4 regions of the Labrys sp. HAY1-8F genome follow, and region 2 is predicted to be linked to each of the others. Evidence: riboswitches for the same ligand, from Rfam matches in the RefSeq annotation. Region 2 holds a riboswitch; each other region holds the start of a gene.

Region 1 (7,955 bases), on a different contig from region 2:
GCTGGAAGCCAAGATCGAGCACCCCAAGGCCGGCGCCAATTGCGCCTGGGTACCGAGCCCGACGGCGGCAACGCTCCATGCCCTGCATTACCACAAGATCAACGTCTTCGCGGTGCAGGCCGCGCTGGCGAAAGGCGGCAGGCGCGCCTATGTCGAGACGATCCTCGAAATTCCGGTCGCAAGCTACCAGAAGTGGCTGCCCGAGCAGATCCGCCGTGAGGTCGAGAACAATGCGCAGGGCATCCTCGGCTATGTCGTGCGTTGGATCGATCAGGGCATCGGGTGTTCGAAGGTGCCGGATATCAACGATGTCGGGCTGATGGAGGATCGCGCGACCTGCCGCATCTCGGCGCAGCATGTCGCCAACTGGCTTCACCACGGCATCGTCGATGAGGACGAGGTCAGGCAGATCATGCGTCGCATGGCGGAGGTCGTGGATCGCCAGAACGCCGGCGATCCCCACTACCGTGCGATGGCTCCCGCTTTCGACGGGGTGGCATTCCGTGCGGCATGCGATCTGGTCTTCGAGGGCCGCTCGCAGCCGTCGGGCTATACCGAGCCGCTGCTTCATGCGCGCCGGCGCGAATTCAAGGCAGCCCAGGCGCTTAGTTCTGCTGGGTGAAAGAAGCATCCTTACCCTCTTCTCCCGAGGAGGGTAAGGAAGGCTGGTTATCCCAGCTCGGACAGGGTCTGCCTGGCCTCCACATGCTCGGGGTCGAGCTCGACCAGCCTCTCGAAGATCTTCCGGGCTTCCTCGCTCTTGCCGAGGGCGCGTGCCGAACGGCCAAGGCCGACAAGGGCCTCCGGCGAGGAGGGCCTCAAGGCCACGGCCTGCTGGTAATGGGCAGCGGCCGGCTCGGCCCGTTCATTGTGCAAGAGGAGATCGCCAAGGCCGATATGGGCTTCGGCATGGTTCGGTTCGAGCTTCAGGCAGGCAAGATAGGCCTGCAGCGCCTCGTCGCCTCGCTCGAGAGAGGCAAGCAGATTGCCGTAATTATAATGGGTGTCGGCCGCCTTGGGATCGAGCTTCAAGGACGAACGGAAGCAATATTCCGCACGCGAGGCATTGCCGAGGCCACGATTGGCGAGGCCCAGGCGCATCTGTGCGTCGGCGCTGCCGGGATTGATCTCGACCGCCCGGCGGAGCACCTTCTCGGCCTCGTCATGGACGCCGCGCTGCAGCAAGAGCGTGCCAAGCAGGTTCAGGGCGTTGAAATCCCCGGCGCGACTGGCCAGGATCTCGCGATAGCCGGCCTCGGCGGCATCGAGCCGGCCTTCGCGATGATGCTCGACGGCTTTCTTCAACTTTGCTTCGGCGGCCATGCTGCGGTGTCCGGGTGGTGCGGGAGGGATTGCCGGACCTTGTGGCGGATCGGGCTGCAAAGGTCAATCCAGACCCGCACCTAAGCGTTTTGCGATTTGGTAGATTCACCGAGAATCGCAAAAGCACAGCGAAACAAGGGCTTAGAGCAAATGGACGTCCACACTCGAGGCGTTTTGCTCAGAGGGCGTCGAATGCTTTGTTCAATGCGTCCTGCCTGGCATAGAGATCCTTCAGGATGCCCTGCATCTGCGCCAGGATCGCCGGATCGTCGGTGAGCAGACCGTTGCCTTGTACCTGGATCTTGCTCTGGTTCTGCCGCACGAAGGCGACGAGCTTCTTCATCTGGTCGGTCACCCCCGTCCATTGCGGCTCCAGATTTGCCCAGTCGCGACCGCGCTTGGACACAATACGATCATAGGCCTTGTCGTAGACGGCCTTCAAATCATCCGGCAACTGCAACCGGGCCCTGGCCGTATCCGCCGTGTCGACCAAAATCTTGGTTTCCCTGGCCCGTCGCAGGAAGCTTTCACTGAACTTGTCGAGCAAAGTCGGATCGGCAATCAACTCCGGCGCGCCGGGCATGCGCATGGCCTTGTTGGCGTTGCGCCCCACGCCCGTGCGCTGGTTCATGCCATCAAAGAACGCCTGCATGATCTTGAAGCTGTCCGCGTAAGGGCCGAAGGCCTCCTCCTGGCGGGGCGTCATGACCGGAAATGTCGTCTCATCCTTGTTATCGATCAAGCGGGTCTGCAAAAACTCCATATAGGCCTTGCGCTGCTCAGGCTCCTTGCTGAAGCAAGCCGCCAGAAACAGGCATAGCCCGATGGACAGCCACAACGGCGATTTGCGAAGCATGGTTTTCACGTGACCCTTGATTGGAAATGAGTGGATAGGGCTATGGAACAGCCGCCCTTGTTTTGGCAATAGGCTCATCCGCCGAAATTACCTTCCAATAATGTTGGGAATTTCTTCGATAACTGTCCTTACGGAATCACTCCAATGATTCCGTACAATGACGCTCCTGACGTGCGTCTTCTGCCAGATCAGAGCACAGAACATTGTCATTCTCGCGAGAATAACCCTACGTCTTGGCGAGCCATGCCCCCGCTTGGTCGATATGGGGGAGTAGTCGACTACTCCTTGTCCACGACACCTGGATGTAACGTACGGGACTCTGTTTCTCCATCGGAGCCGCTAGGATAGCTTGCGCCAGGGCCCCCAGGCTGCCGAAATGCATACTCACTTCTATTGAATTGTGCTGGCGCCTTGCTCGTATAGGCTGGCGCGAGTGCGCTCCGGAATTGATCATGAGCAAAGGAACTCTCATGTCCGTCGTCTCGCCGTCATCCGACCAGCCAGGAAGCAAGCCTCTAGGCATCGGACAGATCATCGCCGATGCCTTCAGCGTCAGCCTGAGGAATTATGGCTGGGTGTTCCTGCTCCAGCTCGCGGTGTTCGCCATTTTCTTCGGCTTGCTCGGCTCGTTTTTCTGGGCGGCATTAAGCGGTGACCGGTTGGCGGCCCAATTGGCGATCCAAAGGAATATCGCCTTATTCTACCTGCTGCTCCTGGCGGCGGGCTTCCTGTCGCTCGCCTTCTATTGCGCGATGATCCGCTTGCTTCATGATCGTTACGCCGATCCCGCCAAACCTTTCATGGCAGCCTGCTTGGCCGGCGCCAGGAGATTCCTGCCCGTCTTCGGTTTATTGCTGATCTATATTCTTGCCTACATCGCGTTCTACCTCATCGCGGCTTTGATCAGCCTTGTGTTCCTTGGCATTGGTGCTCCGCCCGGCTTCCTCATCGTCGCTGCGTTGATCATCGGCATTCTTGGTCTCTTCCTGGTCTTTCCCTACCTTCTTTCCTTCGTCATCTGCATCAACGAGGATGTGGGGCCAATCCGCGCGCTCCGCCGCAGCCGCTATCTCAGCGCCGGATACCGCTGGCCTCTTTTCGGCATGATGCTCCTCACCTGGGTGATCTGGCTCGCTTATCTCGTGGTCGTGAATGTCCTGGCTCGCATATTCGGTCCCGGCGGCGGCATCGCGGCTTTGATCATGATGCTGCTGATTTTGCCCCTGATGTATGCGTGGCTGATCGGGGTCTATTCGATCGCGGCCTATCGCCTGCGCCTGCTCAAGGACGGAATCGATTTGACCGGCTCCGTCGCGAATGTGTTCGATTGAGACCTCGCGCCTAGAAAAGTTCCCTCCTCTTAGACTCGGGCCGCGAAGCCGTTGCGGCGCTCGCGGCCTCTGCTTATCCAACGATCTTTCGGGCGGGCGGCATCCGATTCCCGGTATGCGCCCTGCCGATCCGGGAATGACGATGCGCTATTTGCTAACATGGGCCGCGGCCGTCACGATGACTGTGGTGTTCTCCTTCGCACCGGCCAGGGCCGACAGCCCGGCCTCGGCCCTGTTCCAGAGCTATCTCGGCCAGGGGCGTATCAGCGAAGCGGACGAACAGATGCTGGCCCTCGTCACCAAGGCCAGCGGCAATGCCGACGCCAGGCTCGGCCTCGGCATGGTGCGCACGGCGCGGGCGCTCGAACATTTGTCGCAGGCCCTCTACAAATATGGCTTCGCCACGGAAATGCCGGCGATGCGGGTGCTCGGCCTCTCGGGCACCGTCTTCAGCACCAATCCCGATCCGCAGCCCATCACCTATAAGGACTTTCGCGGCATCCTCGCCACGTTCCTGGCCGATCTCGAAAAGGCCGACCAGACCCTGGCTGAGGTCGGCGACAGCCCCGCCAAGCTGACGGTCGATCTTTCCGTCACCCGCTTCGACTGGAACGGCGACGGCATCATCGACGAGCGCGACCATATCGGAGCAGCCATTTCCGACATCGACGATGCCGGCAAGCCCAAGCCCTTCATCGTCGCCTTCGACACGGCCGACGCCAAATGGCTGCGCGGCTACTGCAATTTCCTGATGGCCCTGACCAAGACTTTGTTGTCGCACGACATGTCGCGCAGTTGGGACGCGGGCTTCGGCAGCCTGTTTCCACATGCCGTCAGCGGCCTTGCCAAGGCCAATGGCGGCGATGGTGGCGACGGATTGGGCATGACCCTGTTCGGCACGAGCAAGCGTGACACCGACGCCATCGCCGATCTGATCAGCCTGGTGCATACGATCGACTGGCCGGTGGCCGACAAGGCGATGTGGCTGGAGGTGCGCGACCATATCAAGACGGTAATCCGGCTCAACCGTGAGACCTGGGCGCTGATCGGCAAGGAGACCGACGACGATCACGAATGGCTGCCCGGCCCGCGGCAGAAGAGTGGCGTCCTGCCCTCCCTCGAAGTAACGCAGGAGCGTATCGACTCATGGCTTGCGCTGCTCGGCCAGGTCGAGCAGGTGCTGGACGGCAAGTTGCTGATGCCGCATTGGCGTTTCACCAAGGGCGTCAATCTCGCCAGGGTCTTCGAGCAGCCCGGCAATTTCGACCTGGTGCTGTGGATCACCGGCCCAGGCGCGTTGCCTTTCCTCGACAATGGCAAGGTGATGGATGCAGAGGCCTGGGGCCAGGCGACCAGTATCTTCGGCGGCGACGTCGCGAGCTACGCCTTCTATTTCAATTGAGCGGGCGCCCGGCCGCGGCATCCGGCGCAAGCAGGCGTCTCTTCAGGCGAACGATCGCCTCGCGCTGCAAATCGCTGGCCTCGCCATAGGCATTGGCGACCTCGCCCAGCATATCGATAAGCTGTTGGCGCTCCGGCAGGGACAGGCGCGCCCGCAGAAGGGGCGCCAATTCCTCGGCGACCGGCGTGAACACCCGGCCGCGGTCCGTCAATTGCAAGGCCTGCTCATAGACATGCTCGCGATCGCCGATCCCGAGTGGATCGGCCATAAGAGCGAGGATCGTGTCCCGCTCGGCCCGGGTCAGCAAGCCATTGGTGCGGACAAGCTGGATCATCAGGACGACGGCCGCGAGCCTCGGATCATCGATGGTCTTGAGAGAGGCGCGCTCGAGCGCCTGCGGCCGAACCGTGTCGGCACCCCGGTCGAGCGGAAGGGGGACAACTTTCGGCACGGTCTCGAGGCGGCGGCCCGCCGCCGGCTTGCGGGCCTTGCCGCGCAACAGCCAGAACAGACCGACGAGGGCGGCCACGAATGCCCCGATCAGGATCGCCCTCGGCCCCTCCAGCAAGACCAGGCTGGTAATCAGCAGTGCGATAATCCAGATCGCATTCTTACGCAGGAAATCCATCGGCCATGCCACCCGATCGAGACGGCGCGCATCTGCGCCGGCCACCCCAAAGCGTCTTTGCGCTTTGCTCTATCAACCAGCATCCCCCATAGCCGTCCGCATGGCGGCGAGCAAGGGATGGTCGGGCCGCTGGCCGTCCCAGGCGTCGAAGCTCAGCACGGCCTCCGGCGGCAGGCGCTGGCGCCAGCCCTTCACTTCCAGCTCCGGCCGGGCATAGGCTTCGTGCACATAACCAAGGCACAGATAGGCGACCGGAATTACGCGCTCGGGAATGCCCAGTGCCGCACGCAGACGCACGGGATCGACGATGCTGACCCAACCGACCCCAACGCCCTCGGCCCGTGCCGCCAGCCAGATGTTCTGCACCGCGCAGACGGTGGAGTAGCGGTCCATGGCCATGTCATGGGTGCGGCCGAGCACCACGGGGCCGGCGCGGTCTGGATCGCAGGTGATGCACAGATTGACCGGGGAATCGAGGATGCCGGCAAGCTTCAGCGAGCGGTATTGCGCCTGCTTCTGCGGCGGAAACATCGCCACCGCTTCCGCATTGGCCTCCTCGAAGAGGGCCTGCACCTTGCCCCGGGTCTCAGGGCATCGCAGCACCAGGAAACTCCAGGGCTGCATGAAGCCGACCGACGGCGCATGATGCCCGGCCACGAGGATGCGCGCGAGGACATCGTCCGGAACGGGCTGCGGACTGAATTGGCTGCGGACGTCCCGCCTGGTGAAGATGGCGCGATAGACGGCGTCGCGTTCGGCCGGTGAAAACGGCCCGGAGGGCGCAAGCGCTCCCGTGGATGGGTCCATCGTCATTCCCTAGAGCAAAGCGCGTTCAAGCATGAACGCTTGTTTGCTCTAGCTCCCCTTTTTCGACGCGTCTTTGCGATTCTTGGTGTTTCCAAGAAGTCACAAAACGCTTTTGCGATGGCAATCGCCGCGCCGTCCGCGCACGCCGATCTATCGCCTCCGGCCGGTCTTCTGACTTGGGATCCACCCATCCGGACGCCTTCCCCGCAGAGCGAGTGGCCTGAAACCTGCCCGGATAGTCTCCCTTACAGCGTTGGGCACGTCGCGGCTTCAAACCGCGTTCCCGATTCTCCCGCAAGCGGGCACCGAAGGTCTTGCGGATGTAGCATGGGAGGTGCCGGCTGCCCAGCCGTTTGGGACGCTGATGCCGAGCGGCCGGCGGCGAAGTGGACAGGGTGCAGGCTTGTGGCCTAGAATCGTCGGCTAGGCTTTCGGGCAATGAAGCATCCTGGCAATCGCGCAATGAACAAGATCGACCTCAAACGACGCGCCGGCGATCACCCAGATCCCCTGGAACAGGCCAATCCCGTGCGGCTCGGCACCCGCCTTCGCCTGGCCCGGCAGACAAGGGGGCTGACGCTGAAGGCCCTGGCGACGGCCGCGGACTGTTCGGAAAGCCTGCTGTCCAAGATCGAGAACGGCAAGGCCTCCCCCTCCCTGCCCATGCTGCATCGCCTCGTGGAGGTCCTCGGCACCAATATCGGCTGGATGTTCGAGGAATCGGATAGCGAAGAGGGTATCGTCTTTCGCGCCGGCTCGCGCCCCCTGATCTCGCTGGACCCGCTGCGCCGGGGCGAGGGCATCTCGCTGGAACGGGTGATCCCCTATTCGCCCGGTCATCTCCTCCAATGCAACATCCACCACATCGAGGCCGGCGGCGAGAGCGCCGGGCCGATCCAGCACCAGGGCGAGGAAGTCGGCTATGTGCTGACCGGAACCGTGGAGCTGATGGTCGGTGAGCGTACCTTCAGGCTCTCTGCCGGCGATACCTTCGTGTTCAAGTCGGAATTGCCTCATTGGTACCGCAACACCGGAACGGAGCGCGCGAGCATCTTCTGGGTCAACACGCCTGCCACCTTCTAACGCCTCACGCCGTCGGCGTTTCAAGAATCCCCGAGACCGCCATTCAAGTAACTTGACATGAATTCAAGTCTCTTGAATGATGCTGATGTCAGAACTGAGAATGAGCCCGGCACGGGCCATCCATGAAGGGAACTGAAATGCGGCTTTCAAAATATCTCGCCGGCTGCTCGGCAGCGGCAGCCCTGGCGCTGTCCCTCGGATCGGTGTCCGCTTTGGCCGACACCTTCGCCCTGGTCACCATCAACCAGCAGGCCCTGTTCTTCAACCAGATCAACGAAGGCGCTGAGGCCGCCGCCAAGGCGGCCGGCGCCAAGCTCGTCATCTTCAACGCCAACAATGTTCCGAGCGCCCAGAACGATGCGATCGAGAACTACATCACCCAGAAAGTCGACGGCATCATCCTGATCGCCATCGACGTCAACGGCGTGAAGCCCGCCATCACCTCCGCCAAGAAGGCCGGCATCCCCGTCATCGCCATCGATGCCCAGATCCCCGACGGCGACAATGTCTCCTTCGTCGGCGTGG
Region 2 (7,955 bases):
TCCTGGTGCTTCAGACCGGCCGCCACGCCGAGTTCTACCGCGAGCCGTCTGCGGAAACCGCTCCAGTACAAGAGGAGGACACGGGGATCGAGGAGGCAGCCGACGACGGCCCGATCGTGCCCCATCTTCTCCTGCTTTTGCTGAACATCCTGCCGATCGTTCTGCTGGCGAAAAGCCTGGCAAAAGTGCTCGACTTCGGCATCGCCCGCCTGGGCGCCCCGACAGCGCTCGGCGGCATTCTGATCGCCATGATCGTGTTTACACCCGAATGCATCACGGCTTTGCGGGCCATTACGGCCAATCAGCTACAGCGGGCCATCAATCTATGTCTCGGTGCGGCGGCCTCGACTCTGGGCCTCACCGTGCCGGCCATCCTCGTGATCGGTCTCCTGACCGGACAGAATGTGGTGCTCGGGCTTTCAGCGACCAACATGATATTGCTGGCGATGACGCTGGTGCTTTCGACGCTCACCTTCACAGGCACCAGAACGACGATGCTTGAGGGCGCGGTGCATCTTGGCGTGTTCTTCGTCTTCCTGGTTCTGGTCTTCAGCCCGTAAGAGGCATGGCCCGCCTGTCTCTTGCACAAGCCGACCCGCCAACGGCCAGGCGATGGCGAGCATATCTGCAGTCGTGGCGGAAGCGCTCCTCTTCTGTCATGACGAAATAAGGCCTCCAGGCGCCTGTCCATCTCACGGATGATAGCTTCTCCCCTGTCCGGCTCTCCGACGAGCCTGGCGACCTGGCGGATCTGTCCGCGCACGCCCTCGAGACCCTGCAGGACATCGGACTCAGCGACATTCATGCCCACACGATGCAGCAGCAGAAGTTCATCCGTACACGTGTTGATGGAGACGACGCGTTTGGGTGGTGGAGACGCAGACACCGGAGTCTCGGCGCTGGCTTGTCCGATACCAGACATCGCGAGGACCAGGCAGGCCACCAGAAGGTGGGCGCTGCTCTGGTCGAGACCCCGAGATCGGGGCATCAAAACGCCCGCACCCGAACACCGCCATAGACCCCGAGGCCCGGCTGAAGAAAACCAATTGGTTCCTGATAGCGACGGTCGAACAGGTTATCGACGCGCGTGTAGAGATTGATCTTGTCGTTCAGATCATAGTCGGCGGCGAGGTTCACCGTCGTGTAGCTGGGAGTTCGCATGCGTCGGATCGAGAAATCACGGTTACCATCGACCCAGGAACCGACGAAGAGCAACGTGGCGGAGAGGTGGAGCTGGTCGATCGGCGACCAGTTCGCCTGCAGGCTGACCTTGTGCCGCGGTCGCCTCAGCAATTCCTGGTTCTCGTCCTCGTCCTTGGCGATGGTGAAGGTGTAGTCCGCCCTCAGATCGAGCTGATCGTTCACCTTCCAGGCGATGAAGGACTCGTTGCCATGCGTTTCGGCCCTGCCGATGTTGATATTGGTGGTGAAATCGGCATTGGCCATGATGAGGTTCTTGATCTTGTTGTAAAAATACATCGATCCAACCCGAACCTCGCCATCGAACAAGGGCTGTTCGAAACCGACATCATAGCCGGTGCTCTCTTCCGGCTTGAGGTCGGGATTGGCGTAGAAACCAAAGGCTGGAAAACTCTGATAGAGCTGGCTCAAGGTCGGTGCCTTGAAGCCCGTGCCGACGCTGGCCTTCAGTTGGGTTCCGGTCTGATCGAAGGTGTAGGTCGGGGCGATGCGATAGGTGAAGTGACCGCCGAAACTATCGTAATGGTCATAGCGAATGTTGGACGCCACGGTGAAGCCCTTGAAGAGGTTTGCTTCCACCTGGGCATAGGCTGCGTTGTCGACATCCGAAGCCTTGAGATTTCCCAGATCCAGGCTGAAGCGCTCGTGCTCGACGCCGAGCAGCACCTTGTAATTGTCGCTGAGGGCAATCTCCTGCCTCAGGTCAAACTTCAGCCGTTCGCCGGTTGCCGCGCTCGGCGCCGTGAAGGTCACCGGCGGATAGACGTTCCGGCTCCATAGATTGCTGTAGGAAACGCCGAATATGGTTCGGTAGCGATTATCGAGCGAATGCCAGATACCCTCGGCACGCGTGAACAATTGATGGTTCGACAGCCAGGTGCGTGAAGGGTTGGGCGCGCAAAAGCACGCTCCATAGCCGTCGCTGGTGAAACCGAGCTTGGAGTTGGTGTAGCGGGCAATGACGTTGACGGAGAAATTATCCGTCAGATCGGCACCGACCCGGCCGGAATAGGTGTAATTGTCATAGTAGTTGGGGCGCGCGACGGTGCCGGATACGAGAAGTTCCCAGGGCGTGACCGGTGTGTCCGTCGAACGAAAATGCTCGATACCGAAGGTGTAGTTGAAAATCGAAGCCGAGCCGCTCACTCCCGCGCGTTGATTGAACGTGCCATGTGATCCGCCTTCGACACTGGCCGTCAGCTTGGGGGCGCCTGAGCCTTTCTTCATGGTGATCGAGATGACGCCTCCGATGGCGTCGGCGCCATAGAGTCCGCCTTGCGGTCCACGCAGAATTTCGATGCGCTCAATGTCACCGGTCAGCAATTGGCCAAGATCGGCGGCAGCATTGGGAACGGCAGGATTGGAAACATCGATGCCGTCGATGAGCACCTTGACATGGTTGGAATTGGTTCCGCGCATGAAGATGGAGGTCTGGGTGCCCGGGCCGCCTGACTGCACGAGATTGAGGCCGGGCACGGCGCTCAGTACGTCGTTGACGGTGCGCCGTTGCTGTTTGGCGATGTCATCTGCCGTGATTACCGTGACCGAACTGCCTATCTGACTGGCAGGTGTCAGCGTCAGCGTGGCAGAATTGACATAGACCGGATCCAGTTCGATCGGCTCGGGCGGTGTTCCCGTACTCTGCGCCAGAGCATGCGTCGCCAGAATGCAGGACGTCCCAACGATGCCGGCTGTCAAAACCGCGCGTTGCAGGCGTGAAATAGTCGAGTCCATGAAGACCTCAAGCAGGATAGCCAATGGCCGTCACTGCGATTGAAGTCCCTCCCGCTGTCCCATAAGGACATGTGGATCGACCACCATTGAGGACCCCCGCCCAATGTTACCGCGCGTGACCATTGTGACGGCAGGTCTCCTGGCTCACGGGTCGTCGTACGCCTCGTCGCCTTCCCGGGCCTGATCCCAGTGGCATGTAACGAAGGACTCACCGCCTACAGTTGCGGGGGCAGCCACGGTTCGAAATGATTTCTCACTTCTCCGCGTTCCCTATTATCCCCGAGGGGAACCGTCGACGTGACGCTAGGGTGACAGGGTCGCAACTGTCAAGCACTGGAAATCCCGTCCTGTGCAATCCTGGACGATTTCAGGGAAAGCTTGTGCTCCATCTACCTGGTTTGGATCGTACTCGCCGGCCCTGCTGGAGCCGGCGAGAATCGGGATCGTCGTTGGACCGAGGTGACGAGCGTCTATGACGCCTTTTTCCTTCTGCCCTTGCTTGGGGCGGGAGGCGGCGGTGGCTCGCTCTTGGCTTTCTGGCGCACTTGGCCAAGGCCGAGTTCCCTTGCGAGGCGAGAGCGATGAGCCGAATAGTTTGGTGCAACCATGGGGTAGTCGCTGGGTAGCCGCCACTTTTCCCGATACTGCACCGGCGTCAGGTCATAGGCTGTTCGCAGATGCCGCGTCAGCGATTTGAATTTGCGACCGTCTTCCAAACAGATCAGATGATCCGGGGTGACGGACTTCCTGATCGGAACGGCAGGCGTCAGCGGTCTGTCTGCTTCAACCGGCTTTGGACTATTCAGACCAGTAAGGCTTCCATGCACCGAACGGATCAGATCCGCGAGGGAAGCTGTGGCGACCTGATTGTTGGCTACATAGGCGGAGACGATGTCGGCGGTCAGGTCGAGCAAACTCGTGTCTTCTTCAAGCATGTTCAATCACTTTCTTGTTGTGTTGATATCGAAGTGAGTGACGTTTTTCTTTATGAGCGCAGCATTGTGGACCCGATCGCTGCGCCATCTTGGATTCTCAGGCAATTGTGGGCCAGTGTAAAGGACGCTCCGTAAACAATCGAAGTCCTCGCCACCACTATTTTGAGTTTTCTCGGATTTTGCTGCCACCAGCGGTTCTCTTTGAACAAATCCAGATAAAGGAGGGTCGTCTGAGAGCATTCGATTTACATCGGCCCGTTCTCGAACGAAGATCAATCTCCTCAAGACAGACAACCTGCCGCGCCCATCCGCCAGGGTTCATGCCAGCAACGTTCCTACCTTTGGAGAAGCCCACGGTCGCAACCTCGCGCAAGAGGCACCCTGGCAGAAACGGCGGCGTTCGTGTGCAATGACTTGCATACACTCCCGAAGCGTGGCGTGGTTGGAGCGAGTGTTATGCATCGGATCATCATGCGGCGGCAGCGCAACCGACGGCTTCACATGCCCGCCGGTCGCTCATTCCCTGGGTTCGACCGGATGTGCTGACGGCTTTCCGCGCGACAGGGGGCGTCACCATTTCTTTCCCACCAGATCCCTCCGCGACATTGTCGAACATCACATGCGCTAGCATCGGTTTGAGTTCTGCGTTCTCATTCCTTCATCTGCCTAGCCAGCGATACATTCATGCCGCCGTATTGCGCCTTCCACTTGTAAAATGCTGGCGTCACCGATCCCATGATTCCGGCAGGGCGCCGAGATGGTGACACAGCGGATACTGTATCGTCGGCGAGCATCTCTGTCGTTGTGGCGCTCCCATACAGAATCTGGCCTACACCGCATCCCTTGTTTCAGACGATATGCATGCTCCATCAAAGCTGGGATCAAAGATCCAGGATAATCCAATCTTGATCCCTATCCTGCATTGCTATTGGCCGCACCTTCCAGCATCGATAAAATTCACCGAATGCTACGCCAATCGACTATATTTCCCGCAACACCTTTCGGCCAATAAAGACCGATGAGAATAGCAACCATCCACGACATTTTTCGTTCCAGCGTGCTCGGCATGCCGGAAGCCGATCCCGTCATTGGCCACTGGTTCTACAATCGGTTCCTTCAGATTTTGCGACCACTTCGCGTCGAGGTCGAGCGTGTCTCGATCCTGGCGGATGGCGGCCCCACCCTGCTCGAGGATCTCGCAGCACGGCATGGTTGGCCGCGGGACAAAAGTGGCTGGGCGCATGTCTTTTCCCACCCTGACGTCAGCAACCTGATCATGCCGACACTTGCCCGGCTTCGAGCCTTTGATCTGGTGCTGGGCTTCGAGATGCCTCCCAATCTCATACGTGGTCTGCATGCACACGGACAAAGACTGATCGATATCTCGATTGATCCCATCCGCTTCTGTGAGGATTTGTTCTTGCGAATGCGCAGCAACGATCCCGTGCTCCAGACGTTGCTTGCCGAACAATCCGTTCCGTCAAAACAGATTGCTGCCGGCGCAGCAGACCTTAGAGCCCGAATTCAGCCGCTCCCTGCCCAGCCGGAGGCAATCGTGTTCGCAGGACAAGTTCCCGATGACAGCAGCCTGATTGCCGGGAGCCGCATTCAAAGCGCAACGCCTTTTGCCCATCGATTGAACGAGATCGCTGCCGGACGCCAAATTCTGCTAAAGCCGCATCCCTATGCTCCTGGCAATCCCGATCTTGCGACGCTGCATCGCGCCTTGCCCAGAAGCCGCTTTACGCGCGACAACATCTACGCCTTGATGACGGCTCCCTGGCTTGGGGCAGTCGTCACTCTTTCATCAAGTGTCGCGACAGAAGCCATGTATTTCGACAAGCCCGCCAGCCGGCTGATCGACCCCGATGTGGAGTTTGTCGAACCCGGCGTGGTTGGCCCGTTTCAGCGCATCGATGGCAGGGCTTCGAGCGCTCCCTTCTGGGGGGACCTGCTCGATCAAGCCGTTCAAACGCCAAGTCTTCCTTCCCCAGGTCTCCCGGTGCGTCGTCTATTCGGGGCGAACTGGGGGCTTCCGCCGCCCGCGACGGCCACTGCCCTCTCGCCGCTCTCGCGAGGCGAAGCAACGACGAATATCCAACCCTATTGCGTGTTCGGCTGGAGCGGAACAGAACCGGATGGCGTCTGGAGCGACGGCATATTGGCTGTTCTTCAGGTACCTGCCTGCAATGACGGGACGGCATCGACACTGGTTCTGACACTCAGCGCCTTTGTACCGGATGCGGATCACCCACAGGAACTGGTTATTTCTTCACAACCCGTCGGCCTCACCGAGAAAATTGTATTGGCAAACGCCGAAACGTGCGAATTGCAGATTGCCCTCCCACCGGCTCCGGCAGGTTCGATACTGGAAATTTCGATCGGCATGGACACCGCGATTAGTCCCAACACGCTCGGCATCAATTCGGACGAACGCCGCCTTGGTATAAAGCTGCATCGAATGGAGCTCATCTAAGACCTGCCGTAACATGCCACTGAGTTGTCAGGCGTCGGCTGCTATTTCAGCCGGTGCCACACCAGACTGGGTATTGGTGTCCCGTCCTTTTCAGGCCGTCGCGGTTAGCGGCCTTACGATCGGCATCGAGAAGCGATGCCGCCGTGGATGCACGCCATGGGCGTTTCCAAAATGACGATCGCAACTACAGCGATAGTCCAACCGGACGATGTTCTGCGCGCGGCAAACGCTAGCGTGGCCAATCAATGCTCTTGGCCCCCTATGTCGGCAGCAGAAACAAGAAGTCCCAATTCGCCAACTCAAGAATAAATACAGCGCTGAAATCCGAACAAGCCTTGTGACTGCAAGCAGCAGACTTGCGGCCGGTGTGGTTTCGTATTGTCAGTGGAGGGAGGAACAATGAAGCGTAAAGCAGCCGCAGTCGCTGTTATCGCCGGAATCACACCAATAAATGCAGCCTTGGCCAGTGATCGGGCAGTCGCGACATTTTCCTCGTGACGCTCCTCAATCCCAAGGCACTCTTGTTCACGCTGTCGATCGTACCGCACCTGCGCGACGGCCAGATATGGGCCGCCCTTCCCTATCTTTGCTGGTTGTCGGTACTCATCCCATCGGCAGGCCTCGTCTGGACCATGATCGGCGCCGGGCTCGCCTCGCGCTTCAGATTCATGGCTTCGTCCCGGCTGTTCGCCCGTATAGGGGCACTGGTGCTCTTGCTCTTTGTCACGTCCCTCTTCGTATCTACGGTGGTCAAAGCCTTCGACCAGTGATCCCGCGCGCGCTCTCGCGCACGTGGGCTCGCTATCCCTGGGACTTATGCCCGAACTTCTGTTCCAGGCTCAGATGCCGCACAGCAAAGTGAGCGCCGCTGCCAGCCCCTCATGCCTGCGATGACTCGTGCCCTCGCAGGTTCGGCAGCAACACCGTGAGAATGCCGAGTGCCGGCAGGAAGGCACAGAGCTGGAACACGAAGTCGATGCCGGTCCGGTCCGCTAACGTGCCGAGTGCGGCTGCCCCGATGCCACCGATCCCGAAAATGAAGCCGAAGAACAGGCCCGATACCATGCCCACACGGCCCGGCATCAGCTCCTGCCCATAGACCACGATCGCCGGGAAGGCTGAGGAGATCACGAAGCCGATGATCACGCTCAGCACGGCGGTTGCGGTCAGGCCGACATGCGGCAGCAGCAGGGTGAATGGCAGCACGCCAAGGATCGAAACCCAGATCACGACTTTGCGCCCGAGCCTGTCACCGATCGGCCCGCCGGCAATGGTACCGGATGCGACGGCCGCGAAGAAGACGAACTGATAGATCTGGGCCGTCTGCGTGGCCAAGCCGAATTTGCCCTTGAGATAGAAGATGTAATAGCTCGTGAAGCTGGCGAGATAGATATATTTTGAAAAAAGCAGCGCGATCAGTACGGCCATCGCCCGCGAAACCTGACCGCGTGTCAGTGTCGGATGATGGTCGGGAGCCTTGTGCGATGCCCGCTTTGCGTGACCGTTGAGCTGATACCAATGCCCCAGCGCCGTCAGGATGATGATGCCGGCAAGAGCGGCGAGCGCGAACCAGGCGAGCCCGGCCTGTCCACGAGGCAGCACGAAGAAGG
Region 3 (6,650 bases), on a different contig from region 2:
CCGGGAATACCGGCATGAGCCCGAGCTGGGCGCAGCGCCTGTTGGCGATGAAATGCATGTATTGTTCGCAGGACACCGCGTTGAGGCCGAGGAAGCCGCGCGGCATGGTGTCCCGGCCATAGGCGGCCTCCAGTTCAGCGGCTTCGCGGATCATCTGCTGGAGATCGGCTTGGAAGGTCAGCGTCCACAGATGCGGGTTCTCGATCTTGATCTGGTTGATCACGTCGATGCCGAAGTTTAGATGGATGCTCTCGTCGCGCAGGATGTACTGATACTGCTCGGCGATCCCCACCATCTTGTTGCGCCGGCCGAGCGAGAGGATCTGGGCAAAGCCGGTATAGAACCACATGCCCTCGAAGATGACGTAGAACGCGACGAGATCGCGCAGGAAGGCCTGGTCGGCGTCCGGCGTGCCGGTCTTGAAATCGGGATCGTCGAGATGCTGGGTATGCTTGAGCGCCCAGGCCGCCTTGTCGGTGATCGAGGGGATCTCGCGATACATATTGAAGAGTTCGCCCTCGTCGAGCCCGAGGCTCTCGACGATATATTGGAAGGTGTGGGTGTGCACCGCCTCCTCGAAAGCTTGGCGCAGCAAATATTGCCGGCATTCGGGGTTGGTGAGGTGGCGGTAGATCGCCAGGACGATATTGTTGGCGACCAGGCTCTCGGAGGCGGCGAAGAAGCCGAGATTGCGCTTGAGCATGCGCCGCTCGTCCTGCGTCAGGCCGTCCTTGGACTTCCACAGCGCGATGTCCGCTTGCATCGATACCTCGGTCGGCATCCAATGGTTGTTGCAGCCGGCGAGATATTTCTCCCAGGCCCATTTGTATTTGAGCGGCAGGAGCTGGTTTACGTCGGCGCGGGCATTGATCATCCGTTTCTCGTCGACCGTGACACGGCCGCCCTTGCGGTCGATCGCGCCGAGGCCGGTCGCATCCGCCGTGCTCTGTGGCAGGGGAAGCTGGGCTGCGGGCGAGGTGGGTTCGGACCAGTCGAGCATCGTCATCGTTTTCTTATCCTCAGAGCGTTTTCCAGAAAAGTTGATAGACTTTTCGCTTAAGAAAACGCGTCAAAACAAAGAGTTGGAAAGCAAGGCGCGAAAGGGAAAAATCGCACCTCGTTCTCGGCTCACTGGCACGCTTCGCAGTCGGGGTCGTGGATGGAGCAGGCCTTGCCCCACGCTTCCGACTGCAGTGTTTCCGGCTGAGTCTCGATCAGGATCGGCGCGGCCGCTTGCGGCACCGTGGCAGAGACGGCGTTGAGCTTGCCGTCGGTGCCCTTCAGCGTCGATTTCTCGACATGGGTGGCCGACTGCGAGCGCAGGTAATAGGTCGTCTTCAGGCCACGCTTCCAGGCCAGGCGGTAGAGCGTATCGAGCTTCTTGCCGGAGGGATTGGCGATATAGAGGTTGAGCGACTGGGCCTGGTCGATCCACTTCTGCCGGCGCGCCGCGGCTTCGATCAGCCAGGCGGTGTCGATCTCGAAAGCGGTGGCGTAAAGCGCTTTCAGCTCTTCGGGGATGCGATCGATCTGGCCGAGAGAGCCGTCGAAATATTTGAGATCGGAGATCATGACCTCGTCCCACAAGCCCCGTGCCTTGAGATCGTGGACCAGGGCCGAGGTCACCACTGTGAAATCGCCCGACATGTTCGATTTCACGAAGAGGTTCTGATAGGCCGGCTCGATTGACTGGGACACGCCGCAGATGTTGGAGATCGTCGCCGTCGGCGCGATCGCCATGGTGTTGGAATTGCGCATGCCGACGGTCTTCACCCGCTCGCGCAGGGCGTCCCAGGGCAGGGTCGTGCCGGTGTCGAAGGCCACGTTGTCGCGCGTCTCGGCCAGCAGGCCGACCGAGTCGATCGGCAGGACGCCCTGCGACCACAGCGAGCCATCGAAACTGGGGTAGCGACCGCGCTCGGCCGCCAGGTCTGTTGAGGCCGAGATGGCATGGAAGGACACGGCTTCCATGCTCTCGTCGGCAAAGCGCACGGCGGCTTCGGAGGCATAGGGCAGGCGCAGGGCCTGCAGGGCATCCTGGAAGCCCATGATGCCGAGACCGACGGGCCGGTGCTTGAGGTTGGAACGCCGTGCCTCGGGAATGGTGTAGAAATTGATGTCGATGACGTTGTCGAGCATGCGCATCGCCGTCGTCACCGTCGCCTTGAGCTTGTCGAACATCAGGCCGTCGGCGTCGACATGGGCAGCGAGGTTGACCGAGCCGAGATTGCACACGGCAACCTCGTCATGGGAGGTGTTCAGCGTAATTTCGGTGCACAGGTTCGAGGAATGTACCACGCCGACGTGACGCTGGGGCGAGCGGATGTTGCAGGGGTCCTTGAAGGTGATCCAGGGATGCCCGGTCTCGAACAGCATGGTCAGCATCTTGCGCCAGAGATCGATGGCCCGGATCTGCCTGAAGACGCGGAGCTCGCCGCGCGCGGCGCGTGCCTCATGCGCCTCATAGGCGACCTTGAAGGCGGGACCGTAGAGGTCGTGCAGGTCCGGCGTTTCGTCCGGTGAGAACAGGGTCCAGGGGCCATCCTGTTCCACACGTTCCATGAACAGATCCGGCACCCAGTTGGCGGTGTTCATGTCATGGGTGCGGCGGCGGTCGTCACCGGAGTTCTTGCGAAGATCGAGGAATTCCTCGATGTCGACATGCCAGGTCTCCAGATAGGCGCAGACCGCGCCCTTGCGCTTGCCGCCCTGATTGACGGCGATTGCGGTATCGTTGGCGACCTTGAGGAAGGGCACCACGCCCTGGCTTTCGCCATTGGTGCCTTTGATATGGGCGCCGAGCCCACGCACATTGCTCCAGTCATTGCCGAGGCCACCGGAATATTTGGCGAGCAGCGCATTGTCCTTCACCGCCTTGAAGATACCTTCGAGGTCGTCGGACACAGTGGTCAGGAAGCAGGAGGAGAGCTGGGCGCGCAGCGTTCCCGAATTGAACAAAGTCGGCGTCGAGGCCATGAAGTCGAAGGAGGAGAGAAGATCGTAGAACTCGATCGCCCGTGCCTCCCGGTCGATCTCGCGCAAGGCCAGGCCCATGGCCACGCGCATGAAAAAGGCCTGCGGCAGCTCAAAACGCGTGCCGCGCACATGCAGGAAATAGCGGTCATAAAGTGTCTGCAGCCCGAGATAGTCGAACTTGAGATCGCGTTCGGGCTTGAGGGCAGCGGCAAGGCGGGCGAGGTCGAAGCGGCCGAGCTCCGGGTCGAGCAGTTCGTTGGCGATGCCGACGCGGATATAGTCATGGAAATACTCGGCGTAGCGGGTCGCCATCTCGGCCTGCGTCGCCTGGTCGGGATGGCCTCCGACGAAGCTGAGCGCCTCGCGGCGCAGCTTGTCGTTGAGCAGCCGGGCGCTGACCTTGGCGTAATCAGGTTCGGTCTCGATCAGGGTGCGGGCGGCGAGGATCGGCGCGATCGCCAGTTCGTCCTGGCTGATGCCGTCATAGAGATTGCGCTGCGTCTCGTTCAGCACGGTCTCTGCATCGGTGTCGGCAAGACCTGCGCAGGCTTCGCGCACCAGGGCGGTGAGGCGCGCGTGGTCGAGCGGTAACAAGGAGCCCTCCGCCGTCTTCATCCGCAGGGCAGGGGCGATGGCGGTCCGTGCCTCTGTCTCGGTTGCTCGTTCCAGGGCGCGCTCTTGGGCGTGCTGTTCGCGATAGAGCACATAGGCACGCGCCACCTTGTGGTGTTCGCCGCGCATCAAGGCGAGTTCAACCTGGTCCTGGATGTCCTCGATATGGAAGGTTCGGCCCGCATCGGCACGGCGGGTCAGGCCGGCAACGATCTGGGCCGTGAGTTCGGCGACAATGTCATGCACCCGGCGCGAAGCAGCGGCCGAATTGCCCTCGACGGCGAGAAAGGCCTTGGTCAGGGCCACCGAAATCTTGGAGGCATCGAAAGGCGTGACGCCGCCGTTGCGGCGAATGACCTGATAGCCCGGTTCCGAGGCCGGCTTCGCCCTATCGGCGCCGGTAGCCGGAAAAGGCGTCTTTGTGGTCGTGGCAGTTTCGAGATCGAGAGACATTCGGCAAACCCCAAAATGTTGGAGGCTTGGGCCGAAGGAACGCGTTCCGCGTCGGCGCAGGCATATGCGCCACGAGCAAAGCGATCCGTCGGGGCACCCCGCCCGAGGAAACGATAACCAGCCACAGGCAGGTCTCCTGGCTCGCGGGTCGTTGCGAACTGTCTGCCTTCCCGGCGAAGGGCGGGTTGAACCCGCCTTCCGGCCAGTGGCACAGCGACAGCCCGCTCTCCGCTTACAGTTGCGGGGGCAGCCCCGGCTTTGCCCTAGAGCGTCTTGTGTTTTGAAGCGTCGCTTCAAATCGAAAAGACGCGTCGAACAAAAAGTTCGAGGAAAAAAGCGTTTTCACCAAACGCGCTTTGCTCTCGGGCTCACCGGATTCCCTCTTAGCCTCGGACAGCGAATCCGAGGACCTGTGGATACAGCATCTAGTATGTCTGGGTGCCTCTATGTCAATACATGGTGTGTGATGCCCTTTTTTTCAACGGGGACAAGGCGTGCCGGAGGACGAAATTTGTCCCCCGGCAGGTTTTTCACGCGGACGCCGCCACTCTCGCTGGAGCGGTCTCTTCACGAAGTTTGCGGGCGGCGGCAACCATGTTGACGAGGGCCGGGCGGACCTCGTCCCAGCTGCGGGTTTTCAGGCCGCAATCGGGGTTGACCCAGAGCTGATCGCCGGCGATCCGCTCGCGTGCCTTGGCAAGGAGGTCGCGCATCTCCGCCACGGTGGGGCAGCGGGGAGAGTGGATGTCATAGACGCCCGGCCCGATCTCGTTGGGGTAGCGATAGGCCCGGAACGCATCGAGAAGTTCCATTTTGGACCGGGCAGTCTCGATCGAGATCACGTCTGCATCCAGGCCTCCAACGGCATGGATGATGTCGTTGAACTCCGAGTAGCACATATGGGTGTGGATCTGCGTGGCATCGTCGACGCCTGAGGCGGCGAGGCGGAAACAGGCGACCGCCCAGGTCAGATAGGCCTCCTTTTCGGCGTGTCTGAGCGGCAGGCCCTCGCGAATGGCCGGCTCGTCGATCTGGATGATGCGGATGCCGGCCCGTTCCAGATCGCCGACCTCGTCGCGCAAGGCGAGGGCGATCTGCCGGCAGACCTGCTCGCGCTCGAGGTCGTCCCGCACGAAGGACCATTGCAGCATGGTGACCGGTCCGGTCAGCATGCCCTTGACAGGACGCTTGGTCAGGGATTGTGCGAAGCGTGCCCATTCCACCGTCATGGCCCGGGGACGCGAGACATCGCCATAGATGATCGGCGGGCGCACGCAGCGCGAGCCATAGCTCTGGACCCAGCCATGCTGGGTAAAGGCATAGCCGGCCAGTTGCTCGCCGAAATACTGCACCATGTCGTTGCGCTCGAATTCGCCATGCACGAGAACGTCGAGGCCGATCTCTTCCTGCCAAGTGATCGCCTGGGTGGTTTCCTGTCGCAGAAAACGCTGATAGTCGGCGTCGTCGATCCAGCCCTTTGCGTGGTCAGCGCGTGCTTTGCGTACGGCGCCGGTCTGGGGGAAGGAACCGATGGTCGTGGTGGGAAATTGCGGCAGGCCGAGCCATTCCTGGGCCCGGCGGCGCAGCGTGTAGGGATGCTGGCGCTCGCTCATGGCCGGCGTGAGCCCGTCCATGCGGGCGGCGACGCCGGCATCATGTATACGAGCGGATACATGGCGGGCCGCATCTGCTGCGTCCGATTGGGCGAGCTCATCAGCGACGGCCCGCCGCCCGTCGACCAGGGCTGTCGACAGGGTCTTCAGCTCTCCGATCTTCTGGACGGCGAAGGCCAGCCAACTGCGGAGTTCAGGATCGAACGCGCGCTCGGCCTCGACATCGTAGGGAACGTGGAACAGGGAACAGCTCGGAGCGAGGACGACGCGGTGGGGGCCGAGGGCTGCAACCGCCGGCTCGATCCGATCAAGAAGGGCAGTCAGGTTGCTCCGCCAGACATTGCGCCCGTCGATCACGCCCAGCGATAGCACCTTGTCGGCGCTGGCTCGTGCGACCGCCTGCCCGAGCTGGCTTGGCGCCCGCACCAGGTCGAGATGCAGGCCGGCGCTGGGCAGGTCGAGTGCCAGGTCGAGATTGTAGCCGAGGCCGCCGAAATAGGTCGCGATCATGATCTTCAGATCGGAGACCGTGCTGGAAAGGACGCCATAGGCATGGCGCAGGGCGGCCCGCGCGTTCTCGTCGAGATCGAGCACGAGACAGGGTTCGTCGAACTGCACCCAGTCCGCGCCGGCCGCGGCCAACCTGTGCAGGATCTCGGCATAGACGGGCAAGAGGCCTGGCAGCAGGGTGAGCGGATCCAGGCCCTCGTCCTTGCTCTTGCCGAGCAGCAGATAGGTCACCGGGCCGATGAGCACGGGGTGCGTGTGGAAGCCGAGCGCTACGGCCTCCCTGAATTCGTCAATGGGCTTGGCCGAAGCGAGTTCGAAGGCCTGGCCGCGGCGAAATTCGGGAACCATGTAGTGATAGTTGGTGTCGAACCATTTGGTCATCTCGAGAGCGGGGACACCGCCGCCGCCATGGCAGCAGCCCTCATGGCCACGATCGTCATGGCCACGATCGTCATGGCCACGATCGTCATGGCCCCGCCTGCCGCG
Region 4 (7,955 bases), on a different contig from region 2:
AGATTTTGAAATATGGGGTCTGCTGACCCGAAAAAGAAAGAGGCCGCCGAATGGCGGCCCAAGTCTTAGGGAGGAAACGCCCAAGGAGGGCAGTGGGGGAGCGCAAACGCGCATCCACCACGTGCCTAAAGTGATCCTGATGCATTCATTTCGCAAGTGCGAAATGAAAGAAATTTTGAAAACAGGTCCAAAACCGGGCTAGTGTTGTAAAAATGCGACGTTTGACGCGGGCGGTTGGCCTTTTTCAGCGGCTGGCGGAGGTTTGCAGCAACTTCTGTGCTGCAACGCCGAAGGCGATCCCGAGCGTTGCCCATAGCACGGCATGGATGCCGAGCGAGGCAACGCGGAACTTCCATAGCACCGTGGCCGAGAAATCCGCCGGGATGTCGTTGACGGCCGGCAGGATCTGCATGGCGACCACCATTACCACCAGATAGGCGGCCGCCCCCACCAGGTTGGCGTTCCAGCGGCCGAGGCTGGCGGCGAGACGGTTCGCCGTGCCCAGGGCGGCCGCCATCGTCACCAGGGAGAGCAGGATCGTGCCGAAATAGAAGGCGGTCCGCAGGCCGATCGTGTCGGGATTGCCAACGGCCGGCGGCGTCGCCGGATATTTGATCTGCGGTACCAGCATGATGGCGGCAAAACCGACGAGCGCGATCACCCCTGCTGTCGCGCGCGGGCTGAGCGTGCCGATCCGTCCCTGCGCGAAGGCGAAGACCAAAGCGAAGATGCCGCCGAGGGCTGCGCCATAGACGACCATGCCGGTCATGAGGCCATAGCTGGACTGCACCGGCCGGCTGACCGGGTCTTCCTCATGTTCATGTGCTGCGGCCGGCTGGGAGGTTGCCGGCGTTGCGGATGGTGCCGGCGCGGCGGGGACCGCGTGGCTTTCCTCATAGGCGATAGCGGCATCGACCTGTGGTTCACCGAAGACCCAGGCGAAGCCAGACGCCAACAGTCCGGCCAGGATGCCGATCAGCATCCCCCGGATCAAAAGCGATCTAACCATGTCGTTTGCCTATGCGCCCTAGTGGCAGGGGAAGCCGAGCAGATGGCGAGCGTCGTGCACGAATTCGTGGATGTAGACGCCGGGAATCAGCGAGGTCGCACCTTGTTCGGCGCCGACGAAATAAATGGCGAGTACGGCCAGGAGCACGGTGAAGAGCGCCCAGGGCAAGATCTCGCGGATCGGGATGGTGATCGGCTGCTGGGCGACGGGTGCCAGAGTTGCGGTGGTCATGAAAAGCTCCTTGGGATTACGCGTCCCGCTACGAGTCATGCTGCCTTGGAAGAGGTCTGACTTGCGGACAGCGCCCAAGCGCCGCCGTTCACAGTGGCGCGACCGTGCCGGATTCACACCGGCTTCCCACCCTTGGCAAAGCCCTTCCATAAGAGCCCAAGTCACGAACATGTCAATATTCCGGAAGCGACTTAGAGCATAAGTTGCGCGACTTTTTGGACGATACCATGCGTTGAAACAAAAACTTAGGGAGCATGATCCGATTGGTTCGGTCGAATCATGCACTCTAAGTCTTGGGAACTGCCGTCATGACACCACGCCTGATCCTGCTGTGCCATGGGGCTACGCCTGCGGTGCGCGCAGCGGGTTTTCCCCTCGATGAGGCGCTCGATGCAAGAGGGCTGGCTGCGGCGCGGAAGCTGGAAGGGCATTTCGGCAGGCCGGCCCGCATCCTGAGCAGCCCGGCGCTCAGGGCTCGCCAGACCGCGCAGGCCCTCGGCCATGATCCTGAGGTCGATGAAGCCCTGCGCGAATGCGATCATGGCCGCTGGGCAGGGCTTGCCCTGGACGCGGTAGCGGCCGCCGAACCCGAGGCGCTCCGGGCATGGCTGACCGATCCGGATGCCTGCCCGCATGGCGGAGAGAGTGTTGCAACCCTGATTGCGCGGGTCGGCGCCTGGCTCGATGGCAAGCGGTTCGAGGGGTATACGCTCGCCGTTACCCACGCTTCGGTGCTGCGCGCCGCGGTCGTTCACGCCCTCGGGGCCCAGGCTCGTTCTTTCTGGCGTATCGATGCCGCCCCGTTGGCGACAGCCGATCTCAGGCCATCCGGCCGGGGCTGGTCGCTGCGGTTGGGGGCATAGAGGCGTTGAGCAGGGCCCTCCAACGGAGTTCCTCTCTTTTTTCGTCATTGGCATGTCGCCGGGCCTTTTGTAGACACGCGTCTGACGGATTGGTCGTCCAAACAGGATTGATGTCATGCGCGTTGCAATGATCGGTACGGGTTATGTCGGCCTGGTGACGGGGGCCTGCCTCGCCGATTTCGGCCATGTCGTCACCTGCGTCGACAAGGATCCAGCCAAGATCGAGGGCCTGCTGGCCGGCCGCATGCCGATCTACGAGCCGGGCCTCGAGGATCTGGTGGCCCGCAATGTGCGTGAGAAGCGCCTGTCCTTCACCACCGAGCTTGCGCCCGCCGTCCGCGATGCCGCCGTGGTGTTCCTGGCTGTCGGCACACCCTCGCGCCGCGGCGACGGGCATGCGGATCTGTCCTATGTCTATGGCGCGGTGCGGGAGATCGCGGCGGCGGTCGAAGGCTTCACCGTGGTGGTGACCAAGTCGACCGTACCGGTCGGCACCGGCGACGAAGTCGAGAGGCTGATCCGCGAAGTCCGTCAGGACGCCGATGTCAGCGTGGTGTCAAACCCTGAATTCCTGCGCGAGGGCGCGGCGATCGAGGATTTCAAGCGTCCGGACCGCATCGTGGTCGGCACGGAGGAAGAGCGGGCCAAGGAGGCGATGGCCGAGGTCTATCGCCCGCTCCATCTCAATCAGGGGCCGTTGCTGTTCACAGACCGACGCACCTCCGAACTGATCAAATATGCCGCCAACGCCTTCCTGGCGACCAAGGTCACCTTCATCAACGAAATCGCCGATCTGTGCGAGAAGGCCGGCGCCAATGTGCAGGAAGTGGCGCGCGGCATCGGCCTCGACAACCGCATCGGCTCCAAATTCCTGCATGCGGGTCCGGGGTTCGGTGGCTCGTGCTTTCCCAAGGATACGCTGGCGCTGCTGCGCACCGGCCAGGAACATGGCGTGCCCTTGCGCATCGTCGAAGCGGTGGTCGGCGTCAACGATGCCCGCAAGGCGGCGATGGCACGCCGCGTCATCGCGGCCCTCGACGGCAACATCGCCGGCAAGACGGTGGCCCTGCTCGGCCTCGCCTTCAAGCCGAACACCGACGACATGCGCGACAGCCCCTCGATCCCGATCGTGCTCGCCCTGCAGGACAAGGGCGCCCGGGTGCGCGCCTACGATCCCCAGGCGATGGAGGAGGCGCACAAGACCCTCAGCGATGTCGATTATCGCTCCAGCGCCTATGATTGCCTCGACGGGGCCGATGTTGCCGTGATCGTCACCGAATGGGACGAGTTTCGGGCGCTTGACCTCGAACGGGTCAAAAGCCTGCTCACGCGGCCGGTGATCGTCGACCTGCGCAACATCTACCGGCTCGACGACATGAAGCGGCACGGCTTTCGCTATGAGAGCATCGGGCGCGAGGGGACGACACCCTGACCTTTTTGCGGGCGAGCTTGGCTCAGGCCCGGTGCTGCTCCCAGGACAGGGTCAAACCCGCCCGTTTCGGGAAGGGATTGATGCGCTTGGCTTGTAAATGGCCGGAATGTGGGTCCGCCGGCGTCAAGTACCGGCGCGAGAAGCGGCGGGCCTGTTGCGGATTTGCATCAAGTCCCAACTCACGGTTGCAGGGCGGCGATCTTGATTGGATCAAAGCGGTAAGAATTATCATACTATAAGGCCCACACGGCGATTCTGCCCCGATTCCGGCCGGCCGAGCGCTGAACAGGATCTCCGAACCTGCCCTGATGGGTGCAGGCTGGGAAATCCTGCAGGATTTTCAGACGCCAGCTCCAGTGCCCGCGACAAGGCCATTAGCCATGCGGGCGGTTTGGCTGAGGCGCTTGCTTGCGAGGATGTTCATGTCGAGGTTGCGTCGCAAAATAGGTCGGCTGGCCGCCGGCGTACTGGCTTTGGCGGCCCTCGAGGGGGTGGGCACCGCGCTCGCCCAGCAAATGCCGGCCATGCCGGTGACGGTGGCCAATCCGGTCAGTCGCAAGATCACAGAATCGGTCGAGTTCACCGGTCGTTTCCAGGCCTGGCCGCAGGTGAACATCACCTCGCGTGTCACCGGCTATCTCGACAAGTCCAGCTTCGTGGAAGGATCCCTCGTCAAGGAGGGCGACGTGTTGTTCTCGATCGATCCGCGCCCGTTCCAGGCCGCGGTCGACCAGGCGGCCGCCCAGGTGAAGATCACGCAGACCAGGATCGACCTGACCAAGGCCAATCTGGCGCGCGCCGAGGCGTTGAGGAAGACCGGCAACGTTACCGATGCCACCTACCAGGCCAACCTCCAGGCCTATCAGGAAGCGGCGGCCTCGATCAATTCGGCCAACGCGGCCCTCGCAACGGCCAAGCTCGACCTCAACTATGCCACCATCGCCGCACCGATCTCGGGCAGGATCGCCCGCCAGCTGGTATCGCGCGGCAATCTGGTGGTAGCCAACTCGACCTCGCCGCTGGTGTCGATCGTCGCTGTCGACCCGATCTATTTCTACTTCGACTTCGACGAGGCGAGCTACCTTGCCTATCAGCGGGCCTCCAAGCACAAGATGGATGCAGGTGGCACCGAGCCCGCGCTGACGGCCGAGATCGGCCTGTCGGACGAGAAGACCTTCTCCCACAAGGGCACGCTCGACTATCTCGCACCGCAGGTCGACGCCCAGACCGGCACCGTCACGGCCCGCGCCAAGATCGCCAATGCCGACGGCTTCCTCACCTCCGGCCTGTTCGGGCGCGTTCGCATCACCATCGGCGAACCCTATGAGGCGCTGGTCGTGCCCGATGTGGCGGTGGGCCAGTCGGCACAAGGGCGCTATGTCATCGTGGTCGGCACCGACAAGATCGCCAATATCCGCCCAGTAGAACTGGGCCCGAAATTCGGCAGCTTCCGCGTGATCAAGTCGGGCCTCAAGCCCGAGGACCAGGTGCTGATCAATGGCCAGATGCGCGCCCGCCCGGGCGGCGAGGTCGTGCCGCAACCCACCAAGCTGGACGTGCCTGAGACGCTCGTTCCCGACCCGAACTGATCGGGAGCGCAACTCATGAAATTCGGCCATTTCTTCGTCGACCGCCCGATCTTTGCCGCCGTCGTTTCGATCGTCACGGTGGTGATCGGGCTCGTCTCCTATGTCGGACTGCCGATCGCGCAGTTCCCGCAGATCGCCCCACCGACCGTGGTGATCAACGCCACCTATCCCGGCGCCAATGCCCAGACCATCGCCGAAACGGTGGCCGCTCCCCTGGAGCAGTCGATCAACGGCGTGGAGGGGATGATCTACCAGACATCCCAGGCCACCAACGACGGCTCGCTGCAGATCACAGTCACCTTCGCTACGGGCACCGATCTCGACATCGCCCAGGTGCAGGTGCAGAACCGTGTCTCCTCTGCCGAGCCGCGCCTCCCGGCCGAGGTGCGGGCGCTGGGCATCACGGTCAACAAGTCCTCCTCCGACTTCCTGCTGATCGTCACGCTCTATTCGCCGGATAATTCTATCAACGACTATGGCATCTCCGATTATGCCATCCTCAACGTCAACGACATCCTCGCTCGCGTCGACGGCGTCGGCTCGACCTTCGCCTTCGGCCTGCGCGAGCCCTCGCTGCGCGTCTGGCTCGATCCGAACCGCCTGGCCAGTTTCGACCTGACCGCCGGCGACGTCGTGCAGGCCTTGCGCGAACAGAACGTGCAGGTCTCCGGAGGCACGCTCGGCGCCCAGCCTTCGCCCAACAACACCACCAGCGAGATCACGGTCACTACCCAGGGCCGCTTCCAGGACGCCGAGCAATTCCGGAACGTGATCATCAAGTCGACACCGGACGGCCGCCTGCTGAAGCTGCGGGATGTCGCCCGCGTCGAGGTTGGCGCCAAGCAATACGGCTCCAATCTCTATCTCGACGGGCAGTCCACAGTGGGCATCGCTCTGTTGCAGCGGCCCGGATCCAACGCGCTGGCCACCGCCGATCGCGTCAAGGCTAAGATGGACGATCTCGCCAAGGCGTTTCCGCCGGGACTGAAATATTCCATCGTCTATAATCCCACCGAATTCGTCTCGGCCTCGATCGAGGCTGTCTACGAGACTTTCTTCGAGGCGATCGTGCTGGTGGTGATCGTCGTCTTCGTCTTCCTGCAGTCCTGGCGGGCGGCGATCATCCCGATCATTGCCATTCCCGTCTCGATCATCGGCACCTTCGCGGTGATGGCGGGGCTCGGCTTCTCGCTCAACATGCTCACGCTGTTCGGCCTGATCCTGGCGGTGGGCATCGTGGTCGACGACGCCATCGTGGTGGTGGAGAATGTCGAGCGTAACATCCATGACGGCATGACGCCCAATCGGGCTGCCCATGTCACCATGGACGAGGTCGGCCGCGCCGTGATCGCCATCGCCCTGGTGCTGTGCGCGGTGTTCGTGCCCACCGCCTTCATCCCCGGCATATCCGGTCTGTTTTACCAACAGTTCGCGGTGACCGTCGCGGCCGCCACCGTAATATCGGCCTTCAACTCACTGACCCTGTCGCCTGCGCTCGCCGCCCTGCTGCTTAAGCCGCACGATGCCGATCACAAGAGCCGTTTCTTTCTGCTGCGCTGGCTGAAGGCGCTTGGCAACGGCTTCAATCGCGGCTTCGACAAGTTGTCGCACGGCTACGGCGGCACGGTGGGCTTCGCAGCTCGCCACAAGGCGCTGTTCTTGCTCATATATGCCGGCCTTATCGTTGCTACTTGGTATACCTATACCAAAGTACCGGGAGGTTTCGTGCCTTCTTCCGATCAGGGCTACGCCATCGTGGTGGTGCAGTTGCCTGACGGCGCCTCGCTGGAGCGCACCGACGCCGTTGTGCGCAAGGCCCAGCAAATCGCCAAGGACGTTCCCGGTGTCGGCCATGTCATCGGCGTTGCCGGCTTCTCCGGAGCGACCTTCACGGCGGCGTCCAATGCCGCCACTATCTTCGTGCCGTACAAGTCGTTTGAAGAACGCCTCGAGCATGGCCAGACTTCGACCGCGATCGTAGCAGAACTGCGCAAGCGCCTTTTCGCCATCGAGGAAGGTTTCGTCTTCGCCATCGAGCCGCCTACCATTCAGGGCCTCGGCACGGGCAAGGGCTTTAAGATGCAAGTGCAGGATCGCGGCGGTGTCGGACCGGAAGCGCTGATGCAGGCGGCCAATGCCCTGATCGGCAAGGCCAACCAGACGCCGGGCCTCACCCAGGTCTACACGACGCTATCCAACAATGGGCCGCAACTCTTCGTCAATGTCGACCGCGTCAAGGCGCGCATGCTCAACGTGCCGATCGGCAACGTCTTCGAGGCCATGCAGGTCTATGTCGGTTCGGCCTATGTCAACGACTTCACGCGCCTGGGTCGTGCCTTTCAAGTGAATGCCCAGGCCGAGGGCCGCGACCGCCTCAACAAGGAAGATCTCGTCCGCCTCAAGGTGCGCAGCACCACCGGCGCGCTTGTGCCGCTTGGCTCACTCGTCTCATTCGAGGAGCGCACCGGCCCCGATACGGTGATGCGTCACAATCTCTATCCGGCCATCTATATCAACGGTGAGAGCATACCCGGCGTGTCCTCCTCAACCGCCCTGGACCTGATGGAGAAGGCGGCGGCTGAGGCGCTGCCGCCCGGCGTCGGCTATGAATGGACCGAAATCGCCTTCCAGGAGCGCTCGGTGGGTAACACGGTCTATTTCGTGTTCGGCATCGCCGTGCTGTTCGTCTTCCTGTTCCTAGCCGCCCAATATGAAAGCTGGTCGCTGCCGCTCGCCATCATCCTGATCGTGCCACTTTCCATCCTGGCGGCGCTGCTCGGCGGCATGGCGCGCGGCCTGCCGATCTTCGGCGAGTGGTGGGTCAGGGCGAT

The links. A riboswitch is a leader RNA that binds a small molecule or an ion and turns the genes downstream of it on or off. The one in region 2 is predicted to bind cobalamin.
Region 1: it holds a riboswitch for cobalamin, as region 2 does, so the genes downstream of both, bluB (5,6-dimethylbenzimidazole synthase) here and ACR9ZN_RS04500 (TonB-dependent receptor plug domain-containing protein) in region 2, are expected to answer to the same signal.
Region 3: it holds a riboswitch for cobalamin, as region 2 does, so the genes downstream of both, ACR9ZN_RS13275 (ribonucleoside-diphosphate reductase subunit alpha) here and ACR9ZN_RS04500 (TonB-dependent receptor plug domain-containing protein) in region 2, are expected to answer to the same signal.
Region 4: it holds a riboswitch for cobalamin, as region 2 does, so the genes downstream of both, ACR9ZN_RS25785 (CbtB domain-containing protein) here and ACR9ZN_RS04500 (TonB-dependent receptor plug domain-containing protein) in region 2, are expected to answer to the same signal.

The regions. Positions count from the first base shown of each region.
Region 1 covers NZ_JBPGWZ010000002.1:1,901,705-1,909,659, forward strand. The annotation lists gene ACR9ZN_RS17775 (malate synthase G) at 1-622, shown strand, start outside; gene ACR9ZN_RS17780 (tetratricopeptide repeat protein) at 670-1,323, opposite strand; gene ACR9ZN_RS17785 (DUF3053 family protein) at 1,502-2,257, opposite strand; gene ACR9ZN_RS17790 (DUF975 family protein) at 2,755-3,510, shown strand; gene ACR9ZN_RS17795 (hypothetical protein) at 3,653-4,912, shown strand; gene ACR9ZN_RS17800 (TerB family tellurite resistance protein) at 4,905-5,540, opposite strand; gene bluB (5,6-dimethylbenzimidazole synthase) at 5,613-6,347, opposite strand; cobalamin riboswitch at 6,492-6,672, opposite strand; gene ACR9ZN_RS17810 (cupin domain-containing protein) at 6,810-7,430, shown strand; gene ACR9ZN_RS17815 (ABC transporter substrate-binding protein) at 7,568-7,955, shown strand, end outside.
Region 2 covers NZ_JBPGWZ010000001.1:981,383-989,337, forward strand. The annotation lists gene ACR9ZN_RS04495 (calcium:cation antiporter) at 1-560, shown strand, start outside; gene ACR9ZN_RS04500 (TonB-dependent receptor plug domain-containing protein) at 988-2,934, opposite strand; cobalamin riboswitch at 3,047-3,243, opposite strand; gene ACR9ZN_RS04505 (Ros/MucR family transcriptional regulator) at 3,405-3,869, opposite strand; gene ACR9ZN_RS04510 (hypothetical protein) at 4,888-6,345, shown strand; gene ACR9ZN_RS04515 (hypothetical protein) at 6,840-7,115, shown strand; gene ACR9ZN_RS04520 (MFS transporter) at 7,225-7,955, opposite strand, start outside.
Region 3 covers NZ_JBPGWZ010000002.1:911,314-917,963, reverse strand. The annotation lists gene ACR9ZN_RS13280 (ribonucleotide-diphosphate reductase subunit beta) at 1-1,000, opposite strand, end outside; gene ACR9ZN_RS13275 (ribonucleoside-diphosphate reductase subunit alpha) at 1,129-4,041, opposite strand; cobalamin riboswitch at 4,151-4,470, opposite strand; gene metE (5-methyltetrahydropteroyltriglutamate--homocysteine S-methyltransferase) at 4,572-6,650, opposite strand, start outside.
Region 4 covers NZ_JBPGWZ010000002.1:3,617,118-3,625,072, forward strand. The annotation lists gene ACR9ZN_RS25780 (CbtA family protein) at 245-1,009, opposite strand; gene ACR9ZN_RS25785 (CbtB domain-containing protein) at 1,028-1,240, opposite strand; cobalamin riboswitch at 1,271-1,416, opposite strand; gene ACR9ZN_RS25790 (histidine phosphatase family protein) at 1,549-2,103, shown strand; gene ACR9ZN_RS25795 (UDP-glucose dehydrogenase family protein) at 2,219-3,535, shown strand; gene ACR9ZN_RS25800 (efflux RND transporter periplasmic adaptor subunit) at 3,958-5,124, shown strand; gene ACR9ZN_RS25805 (efflux RND transporter permease subunit) at 5,140-7,955, shown strand, end outside.